DNA from 2 places in the Rhodococcus sp. SJ-3 genome. Region 2 is predicted to be linked to the other one. Evidence: riboswitches for the same ligand, from Rfam matches in the RefSeq annotation. Region 2 holds a riboswitch; the other holds the start of a gene.
The links. Region 2 has a riboswitch for glycine ahead of gcvP (aminomethyl-transferring glycine dehydrogenase). Riboswitches for the same ligand answer to the same signal wherever they lie in the genome.

Region 1: another riboswitch for glycine. It lies ahead of ACTDXD_RS23775 (DMT family transporter); the one in region 2 lies ahead of gcvP (aminomethyl-transferring glycine dehydrogenase).

What each region holds. Positions count from the first base shown of each region.
Region 1 covers NZ_CM123306.1:5,084,425-5,099,016, reverse strand. Annotated here, with positions in the region: gene mutA (methylmalonyl-CoA mutase small subunit) at 1-1,814, opposite strand, end outside; gene ACTDXD_RS23790 (TVP38/TMEM64 family protein) at 2,063-2,764, shown strand; gene ACTDXD_RS23785 (hypothetical protein) at 2,796-3,377, shown strand; gene ACTDXD_RS23780 (hypothetical protein) at 3,374-3,889, shown strand; glycine riboswitch at 3,945-4,032, shown strand; gene ACTDXD_RS23775 (DMT family transporter) at 4,174-5,184, shown strand; gene ACTDXD_RS23770 (SPFH domain-containing protein) at 5,241-6,497, opposite strand; gene ACTDXD_RS23765 (NfeD family protein) at 6,501-6,941, opposite strand; gene ACTDXD_RS23760 (DUF3097 domain-containing protein) at 7,263-8,081, opposite strand; gene ACTDXD_RS23755 (hypothetical protein) at 8,181-9,005, shown strand; gene ACTDXD_RS23750 (MurR/RpiR family transcriptional regulator) at 9,185-10,084, shown strand; gene ACTDXD_RS23745 (tyrosine-protein phosphatase) at 10,205-11,686, shown strand; gene ACTDXD_RS23740 (ABC transporter substrate-binding protein) at 11,721-12,755, shown strand; gene ACTDXD_RS23735 (ABC transporter permease) at 12,739-14,427, shown strand; gene ACTDXD_RS23730 (ABC transporter ATP-binding protein) at 14,455-14,592, shown strand, end outside.
Region 2 covers NZ_CM123306.1:5,338,778-5,353,369, forward strand. Annotated here, with positions in the region: gene ACTDXD_RS24795 (malate synthase G) at 1-1,084, shown strand, start outside; gene ACTDXD_RS24800 (substrate-binding domain-containing protein) at 1,293-3,005, shown strand; gene ACTDXD_RS24805 (metallophosphoesterase) at 3,008-4,180, shown strand; gene gcvP (aminomethyl-transferring glycine dehydrogenase) at 4,340-7,198, opposite strand; glycine riboswitch at 7,365-7,462, opposite strand; gene ACTDXD_RS24815 (MerR family transcriptional regulator) at 7,531-8,157, opposite strand; gene ACTDXD_RS24820 (bifunctional nuclease family protein) at 8,408-8,881, opposite strand; gene ftsR (transcriptional regulator FtsR) at 9,039-9,776, opposite strand; gene garA (glycogen accumulation regulator GarA) at 9,776-10,240, opposite strand; gene gcvH (glycine cleavage system protein GcvH) at 10,393-10,797, opposite strand; gene ACTDXD_RS24840 (DUF881 domain-containing protein) at 10,841-11,578, opposite strand; gene ACTDXD_RS24845 (small basic family protein) at 11,582-11,941, opposite strand; gene ACTDXD_RS24850 (DUF881 domain-containing protein) at 11,938-12,801, opposite strand; gene ACTDXD_RS24855 (CDP-alcohol phosphatidyltransferase family protein) at 12,798-13,418, opposite strand; gene ACTDXD_RS24860 (NUDIX hydrolase) at 13,494-14,111, opposite strand; gene ACTDXD_RS24865 (phosphotransferase family protein) at 14,259-14,592, shown strand, end outside.

The DNA.
Region 1 (14,592 bases), 250 kb from region 2:
GCGGTCAGGTAACCGTCCGGACGGTTGTCGCCCTGCGCGTCGCCCACGGCCTTCTCCGGGCCTGCGAGCAACACGGTGGTGATCCCCGCGGCACGCAGCGCCGCGGTGGCACTGCCTGCGTGCTCGCCGTAGCGGGCGTCGGTGCCGCACAGCACGGCGACCGTGACGCCGGAGTCGCGGACCGCGGCGGCGAGGGTGTCGTCGCTCGGATCCACCGGTCCGGGGTTGACGGCCTCGATGCCACCGGCTGCGAGCAGGTTGCTGGCGAAGGTGGTGCGCACGTTGTGTTCCGCGACGGGCCCTAGGGGGGCGAGCAGCACCGTGGGCCGGGAGCCGTGCACAGCGAGAAAGACGTCGGAGCGATCGCGCAGCGCCTCGAACGGTGCTGCGTAGCGCGCCGCGAAGGCACCCGAGTCGGCGACACCGGCGGGCAGGGGGGCCTCGGCGAGGTTCGGGAATTCGTTGATGCCGGTGACGGAGAACTTACGGTGCGCGATATCGGCCTCGCGGCGGGCGCGGGTAGCGGCGATGCGCTCGGAGACCAGTCCGGCGTCGAGGGCCGCACGGTATCCGCCGGCTGCCTCGATCTGCTGGAAGAACTCCCACGACTTGCCCGCGACCTGTGCTGTCAGATCCTCGATGTACCAGGATCCTGCGCCCGGGTCGAGGACACGACCGAGGTTGGACTCCTCGAGCAGGAGCAGGTTGGTGTTGCGAGCGATGCGCGCGGAGAATGCCTCGGACACGCCAACGGCACCGGTGGGCAATGCGGCGTCGAACGGCAGAACGGTGACGGCGTCGGCGCCACCGACTCCGGCGCCGAACGCAGCGAGGGTGGTGCGGAGCATGTTCACCCACGGGTCGCGCTGGGCCATCATGGCAGCGGAGGTCACTGCGTGCTGCGGGGCGTTTCCGGCGTCGCTCGCTCCGGCGACCTGCGCGACACGCGCCCAGAGTTGACGGGCTGCCCGGAACTTGGCGATGGTCTGGAACTGGTCGTCGGTGGCCGCGAACCGGAACTCGATCTGGCCGAGAGCCTGTTGCGCGGACAGTCCCGCCGCGACCAGGGCTCGGACGTATTCGATGCCTGCAGCGATCGCCGCACCGAGTTCTTCAGCGTCGGATGCGCCCGAGTTGTGGAAGGCGGTGCCGTCGACGGTGATGGCGCGGACGGTCTCGACGCGTTCTGCGGACGCGACGGCGAGCGCGACGGCGTCGTCGACGGTGACGTCAGCGCGGCCGGAGAAGGCGCTGGTCAGCGGCGCGGCGCCGAGTGAGATACGCACTGCGCCGCGGTCGGCGACGTCGGTGCGTGCGTCGAGCAGCGCGTACAGGGACTCCGCGGCGGCAGCGAGGTCGCTGTCTGCGTCGAGACTGACAGGCGCGAGGTCGAACAGCACCTTGTCGAGTGCCGCGGACAGTCCGTCGACGGGCAGTGCACCCTCGCCGACTCGCAGCCACAGGGCGCTGACACCGTTCTCGAGAGCATCGAGGATGCGCTCGTTCAGGTCTTTGGCGTCGCTCCCGTCGAACCGGGCGCTCACGAGCCAGCCTGCGTTGACGTCACGGGTGGACGAGCCGCCACGGGTGTACGGGAACTGCCCGGGCAGCGGAGCCTCCGGGCGTTCGTCGCGGCTGCTGTAGAGCGGAGCAACCGTCACGTCGTCGTACGTGGTGGTCTCAAGCAGGCGCTGCGGCTCCGGGCCGAGTTCTGCCGGATCGACGCGGCGCGACTTGGCGAGTACGCCCGCGACCGCTTGCTGCCACTGCGCGTATGCGCGCGCGGCGTCCTCGGCCTCTGCTGCTAATGACACGTGCGATTTCCTCCTACTGCGGGTGGGCAGGCTCTCGAGCGGCCGGGGTGGGCCGCGGGGCATGACGCCTCGCAAACACTAAGCCGATGTAGTTGTGATGCTAGCCGCACACTCCGGTGTGAAATCGTGGGGATCACCACAATTTCTCTAGCGATCGATAACCGTGGATGCTCCAGGATGCGACCCCCAGCTCGCATTCCTCCGTGCCACATGCCCACGCACCCCGCCGGGTACGCTGGGTCCCCGTGATGAGGATTCTCAGGGACCGCAGGGTCATCGGCATCCTCGCACTCCTCGCAGCACTGGCCGCGGCGGCGCTTCTGCTCCCCCATCCGTCGATCGCGCAGATCCGCCAGTGGTCGGAATCTGTCGACGGTCCGCTGCTGGTCCTGCTCTTCTTCGCTGTCCATTCGCTCGTGACGATCAGTCCGGTACCGCGCACGGTGTTCACTCTCAGTGCCGGGGTCCTGTTCGGTCCCGCCGTGGGTATCGCGGTCACCACGGCAGCCACCACGGTAAGCGCAGTCCTCGCTTTCCTGCTGGTACGGGCGCTGGGTCGGGGTGTCGTGACGTCATACCTGACCCATCCTGCAGCGAAGGCCGTCGATCTGCGTCTCGCCCGGCGCGGTTGGCTTGCCGTCGGGTCGCTGCGATTGATCGCCGCGGCGCCGTTCTTCGTCGTGAACTGCTGCTGCGCGGTGTCGTCCGTGCGCCTGGCGCCGTACACCGTCGCCACCGTGATCGGGATCCTGCCTGGCACCGTTGCCGTGGTGCTGCTGGGCGACGTGCTCACCGGGCAGTCGAGTCCTGCATTGGTGGCAGTGACGGCGCTCTGCATTGTGCTCGGTGTCGGCGGCCTCCTACTCGAGGCACGCCTTCCTCAGCCTGCGGGGTCGGCACTTGATGCCATCACGGGCACCCAAGACGAGGAGACAAGCCTGAAGGCTTGATTTCTTGATTTCAAGCCTCCATCCTTGTTCCATGTACGTGTTGACGGTCGACCAACGCGGCAGTCGCCGCGACATCGATCGCGTCGAAGATCTGCTCGTCGAACTCCACGACGTTCCCCTGCTCCGCAAGTTCGAACGCACCGCCGGCGACGAAGTCCAGGCCGTGTCCGACGACTCCGGCACGGTGATCGATCTCGCATTGGATCTGCTCGAGCGGGACAACTGGAGTATCGGCATCGGGATCGGCCCCGTCGAAACACCGCTTCCTGCCCAGACCCGAGCCGGTCGCGGTCCCGCGTTCGAGCACGCCCGCACCGCCGTAGAACGCGCCAAGAATGCGCCCGGCCGAATCGCTGCCGACGGCACCGACGCCGATTCGGCATCCGACGTCGACGCGGCCCTGACCCTCCTCGCGACCATCGTGGTGCGCCGTACCGACCAGGGTGTCGAAGCCGTCACGCTTGCGCGCGCCGGACTGTCCCAGTCCGAGATCGCCACCGAACTCGGCATCAGTAAACAGGCCGTGTCCCAGCGCCTGCTCACTGCCGGGTGGCAGGCCGAACTCGCCGGCCGTCTGTTGCTGCACCGACTCCTCGAAAGGGCCGATCGTTGACCGTCACCTCTCTGGCGCTCCTCGCTGTCGCAGCCGCCGCGCCTGCCCTGTCCTTGATCCCGCGGCTTCCGGTGTGGATCGGGGCGGCAGTGACCGCGATCGCACTCGGGTCAGCGGCTCTCACCGCAGCCGCAACCGATCCCGCTCAGGGTTTCGCGCTCGGGGCGACGCTCACCCTCACCACCGTCGTCGCCATCACCGGGGGCGGACCGGCCGTGCTCGTCGCGTTCCGGATCGCCAGGCGGCAGCCCGACGCGGGACCGACACCGACCCCACCACCGGGGCCGCTACGCGGCGGCCGGGTCATCGGCGTCCTCGAGCGCGGCGCGGTCGCGGCATCCATCCTGGCGGGATGGCCGGAAGGCATCGCGATCATCATGGCGGTCAAAGGCCTGGCCAGATACCCGGAACTGCGTGAACCGCAGGCGTCCGAGCAATTCATCATCGGCACGTCGACGAGTGTGTTGTGGGCCGCCGCGGCGTGTGGGGTCGGCCACGCCTTGATCACTTGAGTTCTCATCGACACAGCCGGACTGGCATACTTGCGGGCGCAACTGAATATGCCATTGAACTGCGGCGGGAGAGTCCCGCATCTGCGGGCGCCGAAGGAGCAACCTCCCGGGAATCTCTCAGGCCCACAGACCGCCGCACGCGAGGCAACTCTGGAAAGCAGTCCTTCGGGGCTCACCGACGGTGTAGGCGGATCCGACAGGATCCGTGAAAGCTCTCAGGTCCGATGACAGAGCGGGGAACCACCGCCCCCGGTGCGTGATGCACCCTGTCCGGAGGAAGTTCCTTGACGCTGACCGTCGGCGCATCCCCGCGCGTCCAGACTGTGCCCGCTCCCGTCGCACCGACGACCACGCCCCGGCCTGCGCGTACGAATCGACGGCTCGGCATCGCCGCCATCGTCATTTCCGCAACCGCCATGGGCGCCGCAGGGCTTTTCGGTCGCATGGCCACCCCGCCCGGCGCAGCACTGGGCGAGGCTCTGACCCTGGGCCGGATGCTCGTCGGCACCGTGGGGATGCTGCTCCTGATCGCCTTCTCCCGTCGGCTCGGCGCGATCCGCCGCACGCGGTTGTCACCGTCGATCGTGCTCGGCGGCGTGTTCCTCGGCTTGTCGCTGGCCACCTATCTGTCTTCCACGCTGCTCACCGATCTGTCGCGGGCCGTTGTTCTGCACTATCTCGGTCCGCTCATCGCAACGGTGCTTGCCCGGGTTCTTCTCAAAGAATCGATCACGCGTCTGGACGCCCTGTCGCTGGTCACCGCGTTCGCCGGAATGCTGCTGGCCGCCGGACTGATCGGCGGTGACCCGCCAGCAGGGTCCGACCAGGAGAGCCTGGGTACGGTGCTCGGCGTCGCGTCGGGCCTCTTCTACGGTCTGGCGCTGCTCTGCTACCGGTATCGCTCCGATATGCCCGCCGACGTCCGCAGCTTCTGGAACTTCGCCTTCGGTGCGGTCGCGACCGCGGCGATGGTCGTGGTCACCCGGCCCGACGTAACGGGCATGACCGCTATGAACTGGGCGTGGGCCGCCGGATTCTTCGTCGTGTGCGGTCTGCTCGCTCTGGGTCTGCTCGTCGTCGCGGGCAAGCACCTGCGGGCCGCGGAATTGTCGGGGCTGTCATATCTCGAGGTCGTGGTCGCGTTGATTCTCGGTGCCCTGGCGTTCGGCGAATCGATCTCACTCCTCGCCACCCTCGGCGCCGGGATGATCATCGCGGCGATGACGCTCCCGCTCGCCACCGGTCGCCGGCGCCGCAGCAAGATTCCCGCAGCGCAGGTCGGATCGGCGGCATGACAACGTCGCGGCCCGCACATCGGATGTGCGGGCCGCGACGGGTACCAGCGGAAGCGCTACTGCTGTTGGGGCGGGTACTGCTGGGGATCCGCTTCCTGCTCCGGCTCACCGGTGGGCATCCACCCATCTTGCGCAGGCTGTGACTGCGGCAACGCCTGCGGCGGCGTTCCTGCGGTCTGGCCTGCCTGGTGCCGCGAAGCCGATCCGGGCACATCGGGGTCGACCGGCTTGCGTGCCACCGCCTCCGCTTCGGCGACGGCCTTCGCCACGGCCGGATCGCTCTTGGTGGTGAACCAGTCCTCGACCTCGGCCGAGTCGTCCTCGGGACGCTGCAGATCCTCCTCGACCGGGCTCGGCTCGAACCGGAACACGCCGTCGTCGCCGGGCGCACCGAGGTTCTTCGCGAATCCCTTGAGGGCATCACCGAAGTCGCTGGGCAGTAGCCACACCTTGTTCGCGTCGCCCTGCGCCATCTCCGGCAGGGTCTGCAAGTACTGGTAGGCAAGCAGTTCCGGTGTCGGTTTGCCTGCCTTGATCGCTGCGAACACCTTCTCGATCGCCTTCGCCTGACCCTGTGCCTCCAGATAGCTGGCCGCACGGTCGCCCTGAGCACGCAGGATCCGCGACTGCCGATCGGCTTCCGCTTCGAGAATCGCCCCTTGTTTGGCGCCTTCCGCCGACAGGATGCGGGACTGCTTGTCACCCTCGGCGGTCTTGATCGCGGCTTCGCGGTGCCCCTCGGCGGTGAGGATCATCGCGCGCTTCTCGCGATCCGCTTTCATCTGCTTCTCCATCGATTCCTGGATCGACGGCGGTGGATCGATGCTCTTGAGTTCGACGCGAGCTACCCGCAGCCCCCATCGGCCGGTGGCCTCGTCCAGCACCCCGCGAAGCTGTCCGTTGATCGAATCACGCGACGTCAAGGTCTCTTCGAGGGTCATCCCGCCGACCACGTTGCGCAGGGTCGTCACCGTCAACTGTTCGACAGCGGCGATGTAGTTGCTGATCTCGTAGACCGCGGCCTGCGGATTGGTGACCTGGAAGTACACAACCGTGTCGATGCTCAACGTCAGGTTGTCCTGGGTGATCACCGGCTGCGGCGGGAACGAGACGACCCGCTCACGCAGATCCACCTTTGCCCGGATCCGGTCGACGAACGGCACGAGGAAGGTCAGCTGACCCGAGGCCGTTCGGTAGTACCGGCCGAGTCGTTCGATCACCGCCGCCTCGGCCTGCGGCACCAGCGACACCGATTTCGCCACGACTATCACGACCAGTGCCACCACTACGGCGAGCACGATCAACGCTTCCATCCTCTACACACCCCTCCATACGACGGCAGTAGCGCCGTCGATCTGCATCACTGTCACGGTCGTGCCGGGTTCGTACACTTCGGTCGCGTCGAGCGCCCGCGCGGTCCATACATCGCCGTCGATCTTCACGCGGCCCGACCTCTCGTCGACCTGCTCCAGAACCACAGCGGGTTTTCCGGGAAGCGCCTCTATTCCGGTCGGCAAGGCGGGCGGCGTGGCGTACCGGCGGCGGAGTGCGGGCCGCACCCCCAGCAACAGCAGTAGCGACGCCGCTCCGAACACGATCGCGTCGGCCCACACCGGGAAGTCGGTCGCCGCCGAGACACCGGCGGTAGCAAGTGCGGCGCCCCCGAGCATGAGCAACGCGAAGTCTCCGGTCAGCGCTTCACCCGCGGCCAGAGCCACTCCTACGATCAGCCATATCAACGCCGCCACAGCCCCCATCGAACCACAAATCGGACACGACAGCAGCAGCGCTGGTAGGAGCGGTTCGTCCGGAACCCGTGTCGCGCAGTCGTTCCTCAGGAAGAACCGCGTCCCCTATTGCTGCAGCTTCACGACGGCCGCAACGGCTCCGGCAGGATCTCGGCGGGCACGGTCCATTCCTGTGGCACAGCACGGACGAGTAGTCCGGCCACCGCCATTCGGCGAGGGCAGGAACACAGCACCCCAGATCTGTGGAGTCCCTTCTGCCGCAACATGTTCGACAGTCGCCATGCTGGTTCGTCGTCGCTCGCTCGGACGGCCCCGGAGAGGGGCGGTCTTTCAGCCCTCCCCTGGATCGGTGACGAAATCGACGAGCCGTTCGACCGCACCGATGAGGTTCGATTCGAGATCGCGGAACGAGTTCACCGCCGAATACACGCGCCGCCAGCCGTCCTGCGGGGTACCCCAGCCGAGTTCGCGGCACACACCCGTCTTCCAGTCCTGACCACGCGGGATGGTGGGCCAGGCGCTGATGCCGAGCGCTTGCGGCTTCACGGCCTGCCACACGTCGATGTACGGGTGACCGGTGACCATCACGTGCGGGCCGAGATTCGCGGTGAGTCGTTCTTCCTTGGAACCGGTGACGAGGTGATCGGCGAGGACACCCACGCGCCGGCCCGGGCCCGGTTCGAACTCCGTGAGCCGGGCACCGAGATTGTCGAGTCCCTCGAGTTGTTCGACGACAACCCCTTCGACGCGCAGGTCGTGCCCCCACACTCGCTCGACGAGCGCCGCGTCGTGTACGCCCTCCACCCAGATGCGGCTTCCCCGAGCCACGCGTGCCCGCAGCCCCTCCACGCGCGTCGATCCGGAGGCGGACACCGTGGGCCGAGCAGCAGGACGAGTCTTGGGCCGCACGAGCGTGACGGGGGCACCGTCGACGAGGAACGCGGCGGGGCGCATTGCGAACAGACGCGTCCGTCCTTGCCCGTCCTCGAGTCGGACGAAGTCTCCGTCGTAGGTCTTCTCGAACCCCACGACTGCTCCGCACCATCCCGTCGCTGCGTCCTCGACGACCACACCGCGGTCGGCCGGCAGTTCCGGGACGGGCTTCTTCTTCGTGCGGGTGTGGCCGGCGAAGATGTCGCCGCCGTACATGTCGCGTGGGCTCACGCCGTTCCACGTTAGGACATCGTCGGCGAGGGGTGCCGCCGCCACGCCGAGCGTCCCCGCCCGACGTCGCCGTATGCTGCGTCGGTGAGTTCTCCGAGTCTGACCCTGACACTGTGGGGCGGGTCGTGGCTCTCCGGCCACACGTCCATCGACGACATGATCGACGCACTTCACGTGTGGGCACCGCTGCAGTTGGTCGCAGCGCACGACGAACCCGCATCCGCGGCCTCGGGGGTAGCCCTCGAGCCTGTCGTCGGCGCCGCTACGTTGTCGGCTGTCATCCGCCGGGCCGCCCCGACGGATGGCTCGGGGATCCGGTTGGTCCTTCCGGCCCCCGGTGATGTGCAGGGCCTACCGACCGGAACCGCTTTCGCGACGGCGGCGCTCACGGGTGGACAGGGTGTGCTCGTGGGTGTCCCGGGCACACCCGGACTCGGGCTGGTGCCGGTCGCCGAGGGACCGGATGTGCTCCGCTGGAACGTTTTCGCTGTACCCGAACTTCCCGAGCCGTCCGCCGGCCCTGGCCTCGGCGAGGCCGAGTTCACACTGCGGGAAGCCGTGCGTGGTGCCGCGGAGGCCCTCGGAGGTATCCGAACCGTCGGTCTCGACGGCCGGGGCACCGATCCGCGGGCCGAGATCGCCGACGTCGTGGCCGAGCAGGCCCGTCACCGGTATCCGGACCACCTGCCGTCGCGGGCCGTCCGGATTCTCGATTCGGCCGATCAGGTCGCGGCGATCCTCACCGTGGCGTCCGGAGGTCGGGGCCTACAGGCCGGTTCGGCGTCAGCGGTGTCCATGCGCGAGGAGGCGTTGCGTCCGTTGTGGGCGACGGTTCGCACAGCGCGTCTGGCAGCGGCGATCGCAACATTGGAGAGCTGGCACAGGAGTGACCGGGCGACTGGCGGATGAGGAAACGGACATCGACCTTGTCGGGCCGATATACGGGACGGTGACGCGCAGCAGACGTCCGGATGGACGAACGGTGAACACACGCCACCGGCCCGCGGTGGCCTGTGCGCAGTGTCTAGTCTGGCGGCCTGAACCCGCCGGAGTCCCCCGGCGCCGGGACGAACAGGACCCCCCACGTAATGTCACAAACCCCCGAAGGATCATGGCGTTCGAACACTACGCTCGCTCGACTTCGCGCCGGACTGGGCTCGCTCGGACCGAGTGAACAGCGGGTTGCGAGGGCTGTCCTCGCCGAGCCCGCATCCGTCGTCGAACTGTCCACGGCCGAATTGGCGGCGACGTCCGGTACCTCGCCTGCGACTGTCGTCCGCGCCTGCCAGCGCCTGGGTTTTCGCGGCTTTCAGCACCTTCGTCTCGAACTTGCCCGTGCCGCACCCGATCCCGAACGCGCCGCGTCGACACCGGTCGATTCGGCGTTCGATGCAGCGGCCGAGGCACTGACCGCGACGCGCGCCACGATCGACTCCGACACGTTCGCGGAGGTGGTCGACTCCATGGTGCGCGCCCGACGGATCCTGCTGGTCGGCAACGGTTTCTCATCTCCCCCGATCCAGGACGCGGCGTTGCGTTTCACCACCGTCGGCCGCAGCGTGGAAGCGCCGCTCGACATTCTGGGGCAGCAGTTCTCGGCGCGACTGCTCACGGCCGAGGATCTGTGCCTGGCGGTCAGCTATTCGGGGGCGAACACCCACACCCTTCGTGCGTGCGCCGCCGGACGCGAGCGTGGGGCGACGATCGTCGCGGTGACCAGTTATACGAACACACCCCTGACCCGCCTCGCAGATTTCGTATTGTGGGCGGGCGCCGGTGTCCACGAGCACGAAGCGGATTCGTTCTCGGCCCGCATCAGCCAGTGCACGATTCTCTATTCGCTCACGCGGGGCATGCTGACCCATCCGGAGCAGCACGTTGCAGGTCTCGGCGTTCACGACGTGGTGGCAGACGCCCTCAGCGACACCTTGCCCGGACACCCGGATCATTCGAACAACTACGACACTCTACCCATATCCGACTGTTAACCTGCGTGTCGTCGCCTGTTCCGGCAACCGGACCCGCTCATTCAATCGGGCCCCTCACGATGTGTCCGGTCGGAACGCCGTTCCGACCGTGTTGGAACGTTGAGTGACGAAGGACGAACCGTGGATCCGATCGAAGTGGCCGGCACGTTCAATGTGCGCGCGATAGCAGGACCTGGGATCGCTCCCGGAATCCTGTACCGATCCGCAGCACTCGATCACCTCACCGAGGACGGCCGAAATCTTCTGCGCGCCCGAGGAATCACGACCGTCCTCGATCTTCGCGACGCCACCGAACGGCGGGTGGACGAAAACACCTTCTGGAAGGTCGTGCACAACCCTCTGTTCGACCCCCGGGTCGGGCCGCCTCGATCGGGTGACATCGTCGCGACCTATCACGCGTTGCTCGAAGAGCGCGGACATGCACTTGTCGCCGCGCTCCGGACACTCGCCCAGTCCCCCGGTCCCGCCCTGGTGCACTGCGCCGTCGGCAAGGATCGCACCGGTCTGGTGGTCGCGCTCGCACTGGCGGCCGTGGGCTTCCCGGACGATCGCATCGTCGACGACTACGCCCGGTCCGGCGTTCAGGTCCGACCGCACCGGGAGGCCGCGGTCCACGAGTTGCTGAGCGGACTGCCCCTCGACCCCGCCGAACATGCGCGCGCCCTCGAGTTGCACCTCGACTCACCTCCGGCGGCGATGGCCACAACACTCGCGTACCTACGTGACCGCTACGGAAACGTGCCGGGATATCTTCGCGCCCAAGGATTTACCGACGAAGACTTCGAGGCGCTGCGAACGAGACTGTGCGGCGGCGCGTCCGCGTCCGGTGAGCTCACGGTCCTGCACCTGAGCGATGTGCACGCCACCTCGGCCGAACCGCTCTTTCCCGGAGTCGACGGCATCGACCGGATCGGGCGCGTTGCCGAGCACGTCGAATCATCGCTGTTGCGGCCGGACGCCGTCGTGGTCACCGGCGACCTGGCGCAGCGCGGCGTAGCGTCGGCGTATCCGGCGTTGGCGGCGGCCCTGGACGAACTGGGTACGCGCCTGGCGTGTCCGGTGATCGCCGTTCCGGGCAACCACGACGACGAGGCAGCTTTCGCGGCGTCGTTCGGGCGGCGGCCCGTCGAGCACATCGGTGGTTTCCGGCTGATCGGCATCGACAGTTCGACCGGCAGGATCCGACGCGACGATCTCGAAGCTCTGCGCCTCGAATTACGTTCGGCTGCACCGGAAGGCACGGTGCTGGCTCTGCACCATCCACCGGTTCCGTCCCCTGCGGCAGCGCTGTCGGAGCGGGAGCTAGCCGCCCCCGACGAACTCGCCTCGGTGCTCGCCGGATCCGACGTCATCGCGGTTCTCGCAGGCCACTTCCACCATCCGATGAGTGGCGTCTTCGCCGGTATTCCTTTGTGGGTGGGCAGTTCGCTCGCCTATCTGCAAGATGTGGGATCCCCGGCCGACACCGTCGTCGGATTCGACGCGCCGAGCTATTCCATCGTTCGGTGCTCTCGACGCGGAGTCAGCGCTCTGCCCATCTCACTCCATACTCCCGAGGTGCTGTTCCGGTCACGCCCCACACCGACCGTCGCCGCCCACTGACCATCTCATCCCCCCTCGACCAGGAGAATCTTTCGTGACATCACTTCCCCGTTTCGTCTCGGTCGCCGCATTCGGCACCCTCGCCGCGGTCACCCTCGCCGCATGCTCGGAACCCGCTGCCTCCGAAACTGATTCGACCGGTGCCCCGGTCTCGGCCGGAGAGCAGGTCCTGACGGTCTACACCTCCGAGCCCCAAGCCAAGATCGATGCGCTGACCGCCGCGTTCACCGAGGAAACCGGCATCGACGTCGAAGTTTTCCGTGCCGGTACCGGCGACCTCACGGCCCGCATCGAGGCCGAACGTGCCACCGGGGAGATCGGTGCGGACGTCCTGCTCGCCGCGGACGCACCCACCTTCGAGCAGTACAAGGCCGACGGTCTGCTGCAGCAGTACGTCCCCGCCGACGCGGACGCGCTCAACCCCGACGTCGTCGATCCCGACGGCTACTACGTCGGCACCCGGATCATCCCGACCGTCATCGCCTACAACACGACCGCCGCCGATGCACCGCCGACCTCCTGGCAGGACCTCACCGATCCGCAGTACCTCGGCAAACTCACGTTGCCCAACCCGGATGTGTCGGGAGCCGCCGCATTCAACACCGCCGTCTGGATGAACACCCCCGAACTCGGCGAAGGCTGGCTCGAGGCGCTGGCCGCCAACGAACCCGTGATCGCGGAGAGCAACGGCCCGGTCGGGCAGGCCGTCGCCGCGGGCACCCAGCCGGTGGGGATCGTCGTCGACTACCTCGTGCGTGAACTCGCAGCGAAGGGATCTCCGATCGCACTGTCGTACCCGACGGACGGTGTCCCCTTCGTCTCCCAGCCGGCCGGCATCTTCGCCGACTCCGACAACACCGAGGCGGCTCGCAAGTTCGTCGACTTCCTGGTCGGCAAGCGGGGCCAGGAAATGGCCGTCGAGCAGCAGTACCTGCCCGTGCGCGGGGACGTCGGAACCCCGGAGGGCGCTCCGGCCCTGTCCGATCTCCCGCTGCTGACCCCCGACCTGGCGGAGATCACCCGGACGCAGAGCGACGCGGTCCGGAAGTTCAATGACCTCGTCGGCTGACGTTCCCGAAAAATTGTCCGAAAGCGATACGGCGCCCGCCGTCCGGATTCCCTCCGGGCGGCGGCCCGATCCCGTGACCTACGTCCGGATCGCACTGTGGGTGTTCGTCGCCGCGATCGTCGTCGCCCCACTCGCTACCGTCGTCTCCCTGGGCCTCGGCGGTAATCATGTTCGACAGCTGGTCGACGACGACATCGCAGGTGCCGCCGTCAACAGTGTCGTCTCCGCGGGCCTGTCCGCATTCTTCGCCGTGGTCCTGGCCACCGTGATGGCGCTGCTCCTCGACCGGACCGACCTCCCCGGACGCGGCGTGCTGCGATTGTTCCTGCTGTCTCCCTTGCTTATTCCCCCGTTCGTCGGAGCCATCGCCTGGACCGGGCTGCTGGGGCCGAGCGGCATGGTGAACCAGTTCTGGACCGAACACTTCGGTGGACCGCTGTGGAACATCTACGGCGGTGACGGCGTGGTGTTCCTGCTGACCGTGCACTCGTACCCGATGGCGTATCTGATCATCTCGGCCGCACTGCGGAAGATCCCCGGCGATCTCGAGCAGGTCGCACGGATCGGTGGGGCCTCTCCCGGACGTGCCCTGCGCACGGTGACGGTGCCTCTGCTGCGACCTGCCCTGCTGGCTGCGTTCACCTTGACCGCGGTGGGCAATCTCGCCGACTTCGGGATCCCCGCCCTGATCGGGCTACCCGAGCGATACGTGACCTTGTCGACGATGGTCTACCGCTACATCCAGTCCGGCACGGTGGACCGGCCCCTCGAAGTGGTCTCCACCATCGGCATCGCACTGCTGTTGCTCGCGGTTCTCGCTGTCGCTGCCGACCGCCGGCTGGCCGGGCGTCGGAGGCAACTGGACGGCCCTGTGACCGCTCCTGCACTCCTGCCTCTCGCGGGCGCGCGCACGCTCACCGGAGCCCTGGCGTGGACCGTCGGTCTCGCACTGACCGTGCTGCCCATCCTCGCCCTGGCGACGCAGGCGTTGCTTCCGGCTCCCGGAGTACCTTTCACGTGGGAAAATCTGACGCTCGACAGCATTATCGCTGCGGTCACTGCACCGGGCACCGTCGTCGGTGTGCAGAACTCGCTGATGCTCGCCGTGGGCGCCGGACTCGTCTGCGGTGTGATGGGCCTGGCGATCGGGGTGCTCACCACGCGCACCCGATCACGCGACAACGCCGGTCTGGACCTACTCGCGATGTTGCCGCAAGCAGTGCCCGGACTGGTCATCGCAGTGGGCTGGCTCATCGTGGGCCGGTACACCGGACTGTTCGACACACGCTGGGTCATCCTGTGTGCGTACATCACCGCGTTCCTCGCAATCGTGGTGCAGGCGGTTCGGGCACCGTTGTCCACCACCCCGGCAGCGCTCGAGGAAGCGGCGAGGTCGTCGGGCGCGTCCCGACTGCGGTCGTTGCGGGACGTGCCGTGGGCGATGACCATCCCGGCCGCTGCCACCGGCGGCGTGCTGGTCGCGCTGACCGCTGTCCGCGAACTGACCATGTCGGTGCTGCTCGTAGCACCGGGCACCCAGACTCTCGGCGTATCGATCTTCAACCTGCAACAGGCCGGCGACTACAACGCCGCGTCTGCGCTGTCCCTGCTCGTCGCACTCGTCGGCATCGCAGGCCTCGGTGTGGCCGCAGGCGCCCGCACAGGCCGTTGACCCCCCACAGATCGGAGTTCACCTCTCATGTCCGCGATCACTCTCACGGGTGTGGACCTGCACTACCCCGGCGGAACGACCGGGTTGACCGGCATCGATCTTGCCGTCCGCGACGGCGAGTTCGTGGCACTGGTGGGGCCGTCGGGTTCCGGTAAGACCACGCTC
Region 2 (14,592 bases):
GATCACCAGCCTCTGTGCCGTCCATGGTCTGCATACCGACGACGCACACGGCGCCCTGGCCAACAGCCGCACCGGCTCGATCTACATCGTCAAGCCCAAGCAGCACGGCCCCGAGGAATCCGCCTTCACCACCGAACTGTTCGGCCGCGTCGAACAGGTGCTCGGCCTTCCTGCCAACACCCTCAAGGTCGGCATCATGGACGAGGAGCGCCGCACCACCGTCAACCTCGCCGCCTGCATCGAGGCCGCCTCCGAGCGCGTCGTGTTCATCAACACCGGCTTCCTCGATCGCACCGGCGACGAAATCCACACCTCCATGGAGGCCGGCGCCGTCGTGCGCAAGGCGGCCATGAAGCAGCAGAAGTGGATCGCCGCGTACGAGGACTGGAACGTCGACACCGGACTTGCCGCCGGGCTGCAGGGCAAGGCACAGATCGGCAAGGGCATGTGGGCCATGACCGACCTCATGGCCGACATGCTCGTGCAGAAGATCGGCCAGCCCAAAGCCGGCGCCAACACCGCGTGGGTCCCGTCCCCGACCGGCGCCACCCTGCACGCCACCCACTACCACGAGGTCGACGTCTTCGCAGTGCAGGACGCATTGAAGGGCGCGCCCCGCGCCACCGTCGACGACATCCTCACTATCCCGCTCGCCGAGAGCACCGACTGGTCCGACGCCGAGAAACGCGAAGAACTCGACAACAACTGCCAGTCCATCCTCGGTTATGTGGTCCGTTGGATCGACGCCGGTGTCGGCTGCTCCAAGGTTCCCGACATCCACGACGTCGCACTGATGGAAGACCGCGCGACGCTGCGCATCTCGAGCCAGCTCCTCGCGAACTGGATCCGCCACGGTGTCGTCACCGAAGATGACGTCGTCGCCGCCCTCGAGCGGATGGCTCCGGTCGTCGACCGTCAGAACGAAGGCGATGCCACCTACCGGAACATGGCGCCGAACTTCGACACCAACATCGCCTTCCAGGCCGCGAAGGAACTGATCCTCGAAGGTGGCACGCAGCCCAGCGGCTACACCGAGCCGATCCTGCACCGTCGCCGCCGGGAGTACAAGGCCGCAGGCGCCTGACCCCGGCACCCCCAAGGAGGAGCGATGGGCCCCGATCCGCGTGGATCGGGGCCCATCGTCACACCACCGGGGCAGGCATGGACCGGCACCCTCGACACCTCACTAGACTGCTGGGGCCCGACCACAACGAAACGAGGCGAGAAACCAAGTGGCTCGACATCGCGGATCCGGTGGAACACGTGGAGTCAGCACAGGCATCGTCGTTTCCGTGGTCGCGGTCGCCCTCCTGGTTCTCGGCATCGTCGGCTGGCTCCAACTCCGCAACCGAATCGACGAACAGGCCACCGAAGCAGCCAGGACCTGTGTCGAAGGTGACGTCGAACTCCGGATCGCCGCCGACCCGCTCATTGCCCCCACCCTCGCCGACCTCGCCGACACGTGGAACACCGACGTCGCACCCGTCATCCGCGACTATTGCGTCACCGCTCACGTCACCTCCACCGAATCCACCACGGCCGCCGCGACCCTCGCCGACGGCACCTGGAACCCCGAACTCGGACCCGAACCCGCTCTCTGGGTCCCCATCGACACCCGCGCCGCCGACCGCGCGGGCTCGAGCGCGAGCGGACAACGTCGATCCCTCGCCACCTCACCGATCGTGCTCGCGACCCCCGCAGCCCTGAACAACGGACTCACCACGGCCGGGATCGATTGGCGCGACCTACCGTCGCTGCAGTCCGTCCCCGGATCCCTCGGCGCACTCGGCCTGGCCCCTTGGGAATCTCTGCGCATGGCACTGCCCACCGGAACAGGCAGCGATGCCACCCTGCCCGCCCTCGAAGCCGTCGCCACCACCGGGGCAGGACCACTGACCCAGGACGAAGCGCGGTCACCGGACGTCGTGACTGCTATCACCGAACTCGCGCTCGGAGCCGACGCACTCGACATCGCGGCAGGCCCCTCCACCGCGGACGCGCTCACGGCACTCGCCACGAACACCGCCCCCGACTCCCCGATCCACGCAGTGCCCGTGGCAGAAAAACAACTGCACGACGCAGTCACCGACGGAACCGCCGCAGACCTCGCCGGATTCCGTCCCGCAGGTGCCACGCCCATCGCCGACTTCCCAGCAGTGGTCCCGAGCACCCCCTGGATCGACGAAACACTCTCCCGGGCCGCCGGACAGTTCATCGACTACGTGCGCAACCCCGACCAGGCCCGACGCTTCATCGATGCCGGATTCCGGAACCAAGACGGTGATTCCCCCGATCGATCCGACTTCGCATTCGCGCCGGTCGCCGATGTCCTCGCCCCGGCAGATCCATCCGCCGGCGACGCGCTCCTCGACATCCGCCTCGATCCCCAACAGCCTGTCAAAACGACCGTGCTCGTGGACACCACCACCTCCATGGCCGCCACCGCAGCAGGTGGTACCACCCGACTCGACGACACCGCGACCGCAATAGAGAACGTCCTCCGCCGTTCCCCGAACTCCTCGATCTTCGGGATACATGTCTTCGACGACACATCGCCCTCCCGAGTCGCTGTTGCTCGCGACGCGCTCACCGGCGAGCAGCGTGCGGCGCTGAATTCTGCACTCGACGCCGTCATCCCCACCGAGACTGCGCCGGTGTACGAATCGATCCTCGCCGCATACGCCGATGCCGTCGACAACTACGATCCGTCCAGACCGAACTCGGTGCTCGTGATCCTCGACAGCGACGACGAGAGCCTGGACGGCGACGAGATGAACACCGACGTCGATTCCAGCACGGGTACAGGCGAAGAGCTTCTCGACGGAATCAGCGAGCTCACCGACAGCGCATCACCGGTCCGGGTAGACATCGTCGTACTCGGCGACGATGTCACCGACTCCGAGACACTGCAAGACCTCACCGACCGCACCGGCGGGTCGTACTCCACGCTCGCCACCATCGCGAACGACGATCTGACCGCCTTACTCCGAAAGCTCACCTCCTGACCGTGATCCGACTACTCGTCGCGGGGACGTTCCTCGCCCTCATCACCTACTGGCTCCACCGTCGCCTCGTACGAGCGCCAGGCCTCACCGGGAGAGCTGCACTGACGGCCGATATCGTCCTCGTAGCGTTACTCGCGACCGCATTGGTCGCGTCCGTCACCGGCACTGTTCTCGACCCCGCATGGGCACGTCCGCTGGGCTTCCTCGGCTACAGCTGGTTCGCCGCAGGTCTCTACTTGATCTTCGGGCTCCTCGTCATCGGCGCTTTCTGCCTAGCGGCACGGCTCGTGCGACGGTTCCGCAGTGGCAAGTCCCCCTCGGACGAACCCGGCTCATCGCACCTACCACCACCACGCCGTGCACTCCGGATCGCAACGGGCTCTCTCGTTGCCGCCACCGTCGCCACGATCGGCTATGGAAGTCTGGTCGAGGCAGCCAATCCACGGCTCGTTCACTCCACCATCGCCCTGCCCGGGCTTCCGGACGAGTTCGACGGCATCCGCGTCGCCTTGATCACCGACTTGCACGTCGGTCCGGCGCGGGGCGCCGGGTTCGTGCGGGGAGTCGTCGATCAGGTCAACGAACAGCGACCCGACCTCATCGTTCTCGGCGGGGATCTCGCCGACGGCACCATCGAGCTGGTGGGCGACGACCTCGCGCCCCTCGTCGAGCTTCGTGCCCCTCTCGGGGTCTACGGAGTGAGTGGCAATCACGAGTACTACTCGGACGACGCCTCGTCCTGGCTCGATCACTGGGAAACCCTGGGTGTGAAGACCTTGCGAAACGAAAACGTCCTCGTGACGCACAACGGCGAGCAGATCGCACTGGCAGGCGTGCACGACTACACTGCTCCCGCACCGGATGCAGCGGATCTGCCCCGAGCCATCGACGGGCTGTCTCCGGAGACCTTCGTTCTTCTGGCCGCACACCAGCCGAAACACGTCTTCGAAGCACAGGATCTCGGTGTGGACCTTCAGCTGTCCGGACATACACACGGCGGCCAGATGTGGCCCCTGGGATACATCGTCGCTGCTGCGAATCCCACTGTCACCGGGCTGGACCACTTCGGCGACACCGCAATCTATACGTCACAAGGCGCCGGTGCGTGGGGCCCGCCGGTCCGCGTCGCAACTCCGCCCGAAGTTTCTATTCTTGAGCTCGTCACACAGAAGTAGCTGCGCCGCTGCTCGAGACGGACCTTTCGTCTGTGTGTTTTAGAGGGGAGATTCCGTGTTTACTAAGGGGTGATATTCTGTATATTTTGCTATTCCGTATAGTACGGAATGCTTCAACTTCGAAGTGTGGCTGCGGGCAATGCCCGCAGCCACAGGCTCTCAGCTGCTGTATGCCTCCAGCGGTGGGCACGAGCACACCAGGTTGCGGTCGCCGTGGGCACCGTCGATTCGACGGACCGCCGGCCACACCTTCGCACGCCCCTTCCCTAGCGGGTACACCGCGATCTCACGCGAATATGGATGGTCCCACTCCCCCACCAGGCACTCCGCGGTGTGCGGTGCTCCTCTCAGCGGGTTGTCGTCGACCGCCCACTCCCCTGCCCCGACCCTGTCGATCTCCCCCCGGATCGAGACCATCGCATCGATGAACTCGTCGATCTCGCTCAGATCTTCACTCTCGGTGGGTTCGACCATGAGAGTTCCGGCCACGGGGAAACTCATCGTCGGCGCATGGAATCCGTAGTCGGCGAGACGCTTGGCCACGTCATCGACGGTGACACCGGTGTCCCTGGTCAACTGACGCAGGTCGAGGATGCACTCATGCGCCACCATTCCATTCGCACCCGTGTACAGCACCGGGAAGTACTCGTCGAGGCGTCGTGCAATGTAGTTCGCCGACGCGATCGCAGTGAGCGACGCCCGGCGAAGCCCGGAAGCACCCATCAGCTTGATGTACGCCCACGTGATCGGCAGGATCGACGCCGATCCGTAAGGCGCAGCCGAAACCGGCCCCACGCCGCCGAGACCCGGCACTGCGGGATGCCCCGGGAGGAACGGCGTGAGGTGCGAACGAACTCCGATCGGACCGACTCCCGGTCCGCCACCACCGTGTGGAATGCAGAAGGTCTTGTGCAGGTTCAGATGGCTCACATCGCCACCGAACCTGCCCGGTCGGGCCAGACCCACGAGTGCGTTGAGGTTTGCGCCGTCGATGTACACCTGCCCGCCTGCGTCGTGCACGGCACCGCAGATGTCCTCGATCTCGTGTTCGTAGACGCCGTGGGTCGACGGGTAGGTGATCATGATCGCAGCCAGCCGTTCAGCGTGGTCAGCGATCTTCGCTCGCAGATCGTCGAGGTCGACGTCACCGTTGGGACGGCACGCCACCACCTCGACACGCATACCTGCCATGACTGCAGAGGCGGCATTGGTTCCGTGTGCGCTCGACGGAATCAGGCAGGTGTCGCGGTGGTCGTCACCGCGGCTCAGGTGGTAGTGCCGAATAGCGAGCAGACCTGCGTATTCACCCTGACTGCCTGCGTTGGGCTGTAAGGTGACGGCGTCGTACCCGGTTACTGCGGCGAGCCAGCGTTCGAGATCCGAGATCAGTTCCCGGATTCCTACGGTCTGTTCCGCGGGAGCGAACGGGTGCAAGCCCGCGAACTCCGGCCACGTGATGGCTTCCATCTCCGCAGCGGCGTTGAGTTTCATCGTGCAGGAGCCGAGCGGGATCATGGTGCGGTCGAGCGCGAGATCTTTGTCGGACAACCGTCGCAGATACCGCATCATCGCGGTCTCCGTCCGGTACTTCGTGAACGCCTCATGCTTCAGGAAGTCACTGGTTCGCCCGAGCGCCTCCGGGATGGACGCTCGTTCGGCTGCAACCGTCTCCTCGGCGGCGATACCGAACGCGGAAAGCACACTCGCCACGTGTGCATCTGTCGTCGCTTCGTCGCAGGAGATCGACACGTGGTCCGCGTCGACGAGATACAGATTGACCGACCGCTCAGCCGCTGCCGCCACAACCTCGGCGGCGCGATCCGGAACCCGGACCAGGACGGTATCGAAGAAGTCGTCGTGAACGACCGCGACTCCACCGCGTCGCAGCGACGCAGCAAGACCGGCTGCATGAGCAGCCACTCGTCGTGCGATTCCGGTCAGTCCCTCCGCGCCGTGATACGACGCGTACATCGCGGCGAGAACCGCCAGAAGCACCTGAGCGGTACAGATGTTGCTGGTCGCCTTCTCACGGCGAATATGCTGTTCACGGGTCTGTAGCGCAAGCCGGTAGGCAGAGGCACCGTCAGCATCGACCGAGACACCGACGAGACGTCCCGGCAGATTCCGCGTGTGCGCAGCGTTCACAGCCAGATATCCCGCGTGTGGGCCACCGAATCCCATGGGCACCCCGAATCGCTGAGTGGTGCCGAAGCAAGCATCAGCGCCCTTCTCCCCGGGCGGAGTCATCAGCGTCATTGAAAGGAGGTCCGCGCCCACCGCGACCATCGCACCGCGCTCATGTGCCGCATCGATCACGGGCGCAACGTCGAACACTCGGCCCGACGCACCCGGTACCTGCAGGATTACACCGAAGAACTCACCCTCGGGCAGTCCCTCCTCCACAAGGTCAACGGTGACGAGCTCGATGCCGAGCGGCTCGGCGCGGGTTGCGAGCACCGCGGCGGTTTGAGTGAACAGGTCGGAATCGACGACGAACCGGTGGCTCTGGGACTTGCGGTTGGCACGACGCAGCAAGGTCATCGCTTCCGCCGCAGCAGTGGCCTCGTCGAGCATCGAGGAGTTCGCGACTTCCATACCGGTCAGGTCCGCGACCATCGTCTGGAAATTGAGCAACGCTTCGAGCCGACCCTGACTGATCTCCGGCTGATACGGCGTGTAGGCCGTGTACCAAGCGGGATTCTCGATGATGTTGCGGAGCAGCACCGGCGGAGTGAGCGTGTCGTAGTAACCGTGCCCGATCATGGAGGTGGCGACCGCGTTGCGCGACGCCAAGGCTTTCAGACCGGCGAGAACTTCGTGTTCGCTGAGCGGCGCATCCAGGACACCGAGCCCGTCGGCCACTTCGCCGGCACAGTGGTCGAGAATGCCCGCGGGCAGCGCCTTTGCGACGAGGTTCTCGAGCGTATCGACTCCGACAACGTCGAGGATCCGGCGCATTCCCTGCGCATCAGGTCCGATGTGACGGTCGGCGAAATTCCAGGTGACGGCATCTGTCATCGCAGCTCCCAGGCTGGTCGGCGAGGTTCACACGTGCTCGGTCGGCACGGGCGCTTCCTCCCCCTCTGTCCTGAGCTCGCGAGGCGAGCGCCTGAGAGATTCGGTCCTGGTCGGCGAACCTTTCCCCGTGGGCGGGTGGGTGCTCCCACCACTTTCCAGAGACGTCGTAGCTCACGCGGTCCTGGGTGCCTGAGAGATTGACGGGGAGGTGCTGCTCCTTCGGCGCCCGGACATGTTGGTCCGGGGCTCTCCCGCGGGACGGCGACGCACACCGATTCTAGAGCACGAGCGGGCCGATCGAGTCCACGCTCTCCCGGCGGGTGACGTATGCCCTATCCGATGCGGCGGTTGATACGGTTTCGACGGCGGGAAGCCAGTTCGTCCTCGGGCTTCTCTTCGACGTCGTATCCCTCGGCGCGCTCGGCCGGGAAATCCGCGATACTGCCTGTCAATTCTCGGACTGCCCCACTGACTGCGATACCGAACACACCTTGCCCGCCTTGGAGCAGGTCGACGACCTCTTCCGGGGAGGTGCATTCGTAGACAGTGGTGCCGTCGGAGAAAAGGGTGATCTTGGCCAGGTCCCGTACGCCACGGCTCCGGAGATGATCGACCGCTACGCGAATGTTCTGCAGAGAGACTCCGGTATCGAGGAGGCGCTTGACTATCTTGAGGACCAGAATGTCCTTGAACGAGTACAGGCGCTGGCTTCCGGAACCCGCCGCGCTCCTGATCGAAGGCACTACCAGATTGGTTCGTGCCCAGTAGTCGAGTTGACGGTAACTGATACCTGCAATCTGGCACGCGATCGGGACCCGATAGCCGACAAGTTCATCGGGGACCGAGTTGTCGGGAAACAGCCCCGGCTGCAGATCCTCGGAAGTGTCCGATACCGGTACCGGAGCCACGCGATCGCCGGTGCCGGCACCGAGTTGCTGTCCTTGCGGCCGATCTCGCACTTTGTGACTTCCTCTCGCGCGCCCCGTTGTCCCTCGCCACCACCGACCAGGCGGATCTCCTCCGCATCCGATCCCGTACATCCCCCGGTTCACCCGACTTGTCCCGTAACGGATCAACCAAGCGTACGCCCTGTGTGATTCAGGTCGAGCAGCAACACGCCGACTCGGAAAGTAACGTTCGACATTACACGGGTTCGTCGCAGTGCGTCGTCGAACAACTTCGACCCGAGCCGTCGGCGCGACGAGCAGATCAGCCGTCGGTTGCCTTGAAGTCGTCGGGCGAGACCGATTCGAGGAATTCCTTGAACTTCTCGACCTCGTCCTCCTTCTCCTCGGGCATCGCGAGGCCGGCTTCTGCCAGAACTGATTCCTCGGCAAACACCGGTGCACCGGTGCGCAAGGCGACGGCAACTGCGTCCGAAGGACGACACGAGACCCGCATCTCCCCCTCGAAGAGGAGATCGGCGTAGAACGTACCCTCCTGAAGATCCACTATCCTGACCTCGAGGAGGGCATGACCGAACGCGTCGAGAAGATTCTTGATCAGGTCGTGCGTGAGCGGCCGGGCCGGCTCCACTCCCTGCTGTTCCAGCGCAATGGCGGTGGCCTCCATCTGACCGATCCAGATCGGTAGGTACCGCTCGCCCTCTGCTTCGCGCAGCAGAAGGACAGGCTGGTTCTGGGGTTGCTCGACTCGGATACCGACTATCCTCATCTCGCTCATAGCGGCGCCTCCGTCCCGGTGCCTGTCAGTCGCGTGGTCGCTGACACGTACTGCCTGAATTCTAGTGCGCTCGTTCGTGTACGTCAGGTGCCCGAATCCGGAAGGTGCACCGCTTCCCGTGCTCAATACTGCTGCAGGGCTGCCTCGACGATCGAGGTCAACGATCGAGTGAACCCTGCACCGCCGACTTGACGAGGCACGTGTGCAAGGTCAGAGATAGCGCAGCCAACTCACGAACCATCTCTTCTGCGCGTTCCCGCGCCCCTGCATCGCGTCCCTTGGCGACAGGACCGGCGATCTGGGCGACGAGGCCCGCTTCGCGGTCTGCCGCCAACTTGAACGCGCGTAGGTGCCGGACTTCGAGTCCGAACTGGGACATCGCCTTCGCTGTCCGCGCCAGCAATACCGCATCGTCGTCGAAGAAGCCTGCGGCACCCGGCGTGAGGAGCCCCGCGCCCACCAGCTCGGTGAGGAACACGGTGTCGATACCGGCCCGTTCACAGAGATCGTCTCGACCCACTCGGATCTGGCGGTCGGTACGAAGGTCCTCGGGAGAAACCTCGCCCCGCGCGACCGCGAGCTGGCGCGGTCGCTTGGGGCGAGTTTCGACGGCCCCCACCGTTGCGGCACCACGGTCGATCGCCTCGAGCTGTTCCTTGATCACCTTCAGCGGGAGGTACTGATCGCGCTGCGCGGTGAGCACGTACCGGAGTCGCTCACAGTCCGCGATCGAGAACCGCCGGTAACCCGACGGTGTGCGCTCCGGACTGATCAGTCCTTCGGCTTCGAGAAATCTGATCTTCGAGATCGTCACGTCCGGGAACTCCGGGCGGAGTCGATCGAGCACGGACCCGATCGACATACCTGCCGGCGCCGGCTGGCGGGCAGCGGTCATCAGCTACCTGCGCCCTGAGTGCCCCGCGGGCCGGTCAAGAACACCAGACGGAACTTTCCGATCTGGACCTCGTCGCCATTCGCGAGTACTGCCGAGTCGACGGGCTCACGATTGACGTAAGTACCGTTGAGGCTTCCCACATCGACGACCTGGAATTCGCCGTCGTCCTGGCGGAACTCTGCGTGACGACGGCTGACGGTGACATCATCGAGGAAGATGTCGCTGTCGGGGTGTCGCCCGGCGGACGTGGTGGGCTGGTCGAGCAGGAAACGCGACCCCGCGTTGGGACCGCGCTTGACGACGAGCAGGGCCGCCCCGGCCGGAAGACCTTCGACTCCCGAGACCGGTGCTTCGGTCGTCGCAGCCGCGCCGGTGTTCTCCAATTCGTTCAGGAAGTCGGCACGAAACACCGAAGTGGTTTCCGCTGGGGTCTCTTCGTAGCCCGCGTTGCCGTTCTCGCTCACCGTTTCTCCTTATCCGTTCGATCGTCCGGGTAGTCCCGGACGATCGTCATTCGTTCGCCACCACCACGGTCGGACACGGCACACGCCATACCCGACCGTACCCTGCGCATGCCCCTGGTGCAGGTAGTCGCGGTTACGTCACCCAGGGGATCTCATCCTTCTGTGATCGTTCTGTATCCGGCGGCGTCGAGGGTCCGTTCCAAGGCGGCGTCGAGATCCGACTCGCTACTCGATTCGATATCGATCAACCATCCTTCTGTGTACGGCGCGCTGTTGACCAACTCGGGGCTCGCCTCGAGGTCGCCGTTCACCGCCGCGACCGTCGCGGCGAAGGGCGCATAGACATCCGAGACACTCTTCGTGGATTCGACCTCACCGAACGAATCGCCCGCAGCGAAAACGGATCCGGCGTCCGGCAACTGCACGAACACCACATCACCGAGCTGGGATTGAGCGTAGTCGGTGATGCCGATCCGGGCGGTGGTCGCCCCAGTCCGCTGGACCCACTCGTGCTCCGCGGTGTATCGCAGATCGGCGGGCGTCTCGAACTCACTCACGGCAGTTCCTTTCGGAGGCGACGATTCGGCACGAACGTCTGTTTCAGTTTCCTGGCTGAGCGTATTGGCGTGGTTCGATCTCCCGCAAGGCGGGCACCTCGACCTGCGACAACTGCTCGACAGTCAAAGTTCCACCGCGGCGAGCGACCGTATCCACCACACCGCCGGGGATGTTCAACGCCGCAGCGAGCGTCGGCCCGTCCCCGATAGCAGTAACCGTATAGGGCGCCGGGAGGTTTCGATCGTCGACAATGATATCTCCGCCCTGCCCTCCGACCCACGAGTCGACGCCGATGCGCACCGCTGTTCCGTCGGCTCCGGTGATCTGCATGGTGTCCGCACCCGCCGCACGTAATTCCTGGATCGTGTCGAGGACGACCTCCGGGCCGACTCCGCCGAGCGGGTCGTCGATCGTCAGGACGACACCCGGCCCTGCCGCGGGAACCGTACCGAGTTGGACCGACAGGTTCTGCAGACGAGCGCGGGCCTCCGACAGAGCAGCATCCGAACCGTTCTGCTCGAATCCTTCGAGAGTGCGTTCGAGGCCAGTGATCTCTTGCCGCAGCGCCGCCTCGCGTCGATTGAGACTGTCGAGGAGCACAAGCAGATCCGCGGGGCGGGCGGAGTCGAGGTTGTCCCCCGTATCAGTGTTCTTCACCTGGGTGGCGATAGCCGTGCCGAGCAGGGCGACGAGCAGCATCGCAAGCATCGCGTACACCCGGCGCTTGCGCCGGGAGTCCGGTGTGCCCGACAGAGCTTGTTCGGAGGTGTCCTCGACCATCGCTCACGCCCCGAAAAGTCTGCGGCGCAGTGCCGACGCGTTCCCGAAAATGCGGATCCCGAGGACGACGATGACCGCGGTGGAGAGCTGGGTGCCCACACCGAGCTGGTCCCCGAGCCACACGATGAGTGCGGCTACGAGAACGTTGAACACGAAGGAGACGACGAAGACCTTCGCGTCGAAAATGTCGTCGAGATAGGCACGCAATCCACCGAACACCGTATCGAGCGCGGCGACCACCGCAATCGGCAGGTACGGCTGGACCACGTCGGGCACCTGGGGACTGAACACGATTCCGGCAACGATGCCGATCACGAGTGCCAGCACCGCATACAGCGCCTGGCCGTGCCGAAGGTGCTTCACCGATTCCCCGCTTCCCGAGCCGATTCGACTGTACGTACCGTGGCTGCAGGCAGTTCGAGCTCTCCGGCCTCGGCGATCGTGAAACCTACCCCGTAGAGCTGTTTGATGCCCGAGAGCCTGAGGTAGGCGTCACTCACCACGAAATCCGTCTGCATTTGGGCCTGCGGTCCGACGGCGGAGACGACGTAGGGCGAGAACACCGGCCGGTTGTCGACGAGCATCGCTCCCCCTGCCTGCCGGATGGTGACGCCGGGGCCGATGCGCACATCGCCGACCGACACTGCTTCGGCACCGCCGGCCCACAGCGCGTTGACCACCGATTGCAGGTCTCGATCGAGGACTGTCGCGGCGTCGCCGGTGTCGTGCACAGACGGGTCCGACAGGTTCGGCCGACCCGTCGGATCGGAAAGGGTGACGGTGATCCCTGGGCCGATGACAGGCGCGCCGGCAGCCGCGATCTGCGCCGCGCGCAACGCGTCGAGAGTCGTCGCACCCTCCGCATCGTGGGCCACCAGTTCAGCGCTGCGCTGCTCGACCGTGTCGGTCAGTTCATCGCGGCGGGCCACAAGGGTTGCGATGCGTTCCTCACTGGTACGTAGCGAGTCGAGGATCTCGGCGCGCGCCTGATCTGCCCCCGGTTCACGATCGGTGTTTTCGGCGTAGGCCGCGCCGAGTACGAGACCGGCAAGAATGCAGCCGATGACGAGCCAGACCGTGGTGCGTGCCGGCGATGCGGCAGCGCGACCCGCTGCCCGGTCCTCGGCGGCGGCACCGTAGCCGGGGTCGAGGTGGTCCTCGAGCAGCGACTTGAGCAGCGAGGGGACCGGGTTCCGGGGGATCTGTTCCCAACGACGGTTCACTCGGCTGGTCGCTCCTCGTTCGGAGGCACTGCACGGGCGATCCATACGGCCTGGCCGATGTAGAGCAGCCCGGTCCAGATGTAGAGCGCCGAACCCCAGATCAGGGCAGCCCAGCCGAGTGGGTGCGCCACGACGGACGTGGCGGGTGACGCCAGGTCGAGCAGCAGCAGCGGCAATGCGCACATGAGGAGGAAGGTCGCGCCTTTACCCAGGTAGAGAACGTCGGGCGGGGGCATGCCCCGACGCCGGTATACGGCGAGGGTCGGGACCAGCACGAGTTCGCGCCCGACCAGGATCGCGGCGATCCACCACGGAAGGACGTCCCGCGCGACCAACGCGAGGAGCGTGGTCACTATGTAGAGCCGGTCGACCATGGGGTCGAGCAGCGCGCCGAGCCGGGACGCCTGGTCGAGCAGGCGGGCGAGCTTGCCGTCGGCCCAGTCGGTGAATCCGCTGAGGAAGAGGATCGCGAGGGCCCATCCGTCCGCGTGGACAACGAGGATCAAGTAGAGAAAGAGAGGTATTCCGAGAAGCCGCACGAAGCTGAGCAGGTTCGGGATGGTGAGGATGCGATCGGCACCCGGGCGGACGTCGTCCGGAGTGGTCACGTCACCCATCGTGCCCCCTGTCTGATCTACGCGGTACGGTCCACCAACCTTTTCACACCGGCCGTGGGGGTCGTCGCGAGGTGGTCAGCGCCATGCGAACACCGGTTGCTCGAGTCCGTCGATACGAGTGTGCCGACCATGGAGGGCAACTTCACGGAACTGGTAGACCACTGCGGCGGTGGGTGCGTGAATGAGGTGACCACGAAACGGCCACTGGATGACCGGCTTATCGGACTCGGGGATATCCACGAATCGAGGCTCGCTGTCCAGTTCGGTCTCCGTGACGGAGAACAGGACGTCGACCTCGTCAGGGCTCGGTTTCAGATCGGCGATCGCTGTGTCGGACCACACGACGAACGGTGACATCACATATCCGGATCGGGTGACGTAGTCGTCGAGGCGCCCGACGATGGAGTTCGGCGCGGCGTCGAGTCCGAGCTCCTCGTGCAGTTCCCTCAGCGCCGCTTCCTCGGGTGTCTCCCCGGGGTCGAGTCGCCCGCCGGGGAGCGCGAACTGGCCGGGATGTGCACGTAATCTCGTCGGCCGGCGGGTCAGAGGCATGACGGGATTGCCTGCATCATCGTTCAGAACAGCGATGACGACCGCTGCATGGCGGCGCCCTTCGAGCGGAATCCGACGCGACTCGAAGCAGGCAAGCGAGTCCTGAAGTGTTGTGTGCGTCAGTGCGTTCGATACGGACATGGTGCGACATTATCTCACGCGATTTCGGTTTAACTCGATATTCCGTGCAATCCGAAATCCTTCTACCTGTGGGGACAGGTGTATTCAGTTGCGACTACGCTCTCTCCCAGGTTCCGCCGAACCCCACCGAAATCCGCGGAGGACATCATGGCTGCCGACCCCGCAGGACTGGACACCGCAGTACTTCGCACCCATCTGCAGACCGCCGCCCCCGGTTTGCTCGACGGGGCGCTGACCGCCCGCCTCATCAGCGGCGGGCGATCGAACCTCACCTACGGTGTGAGCAACGGTGAGCGGGAGCTGGTCCTGCGGCGCCCACCGCTCGGGCATGTACTGGAGACCGCGCACGACATGGCACGCGAGCACCGCGTGATCACGGCGCTGGCAGGAACCGAGGTGCCTGTGCCGCGTACTCATCTCCTGTGCACGGACACCGAGGTCATCGGCGCACCGTTCTACCTCATGGATCTGGTCCCGGGCA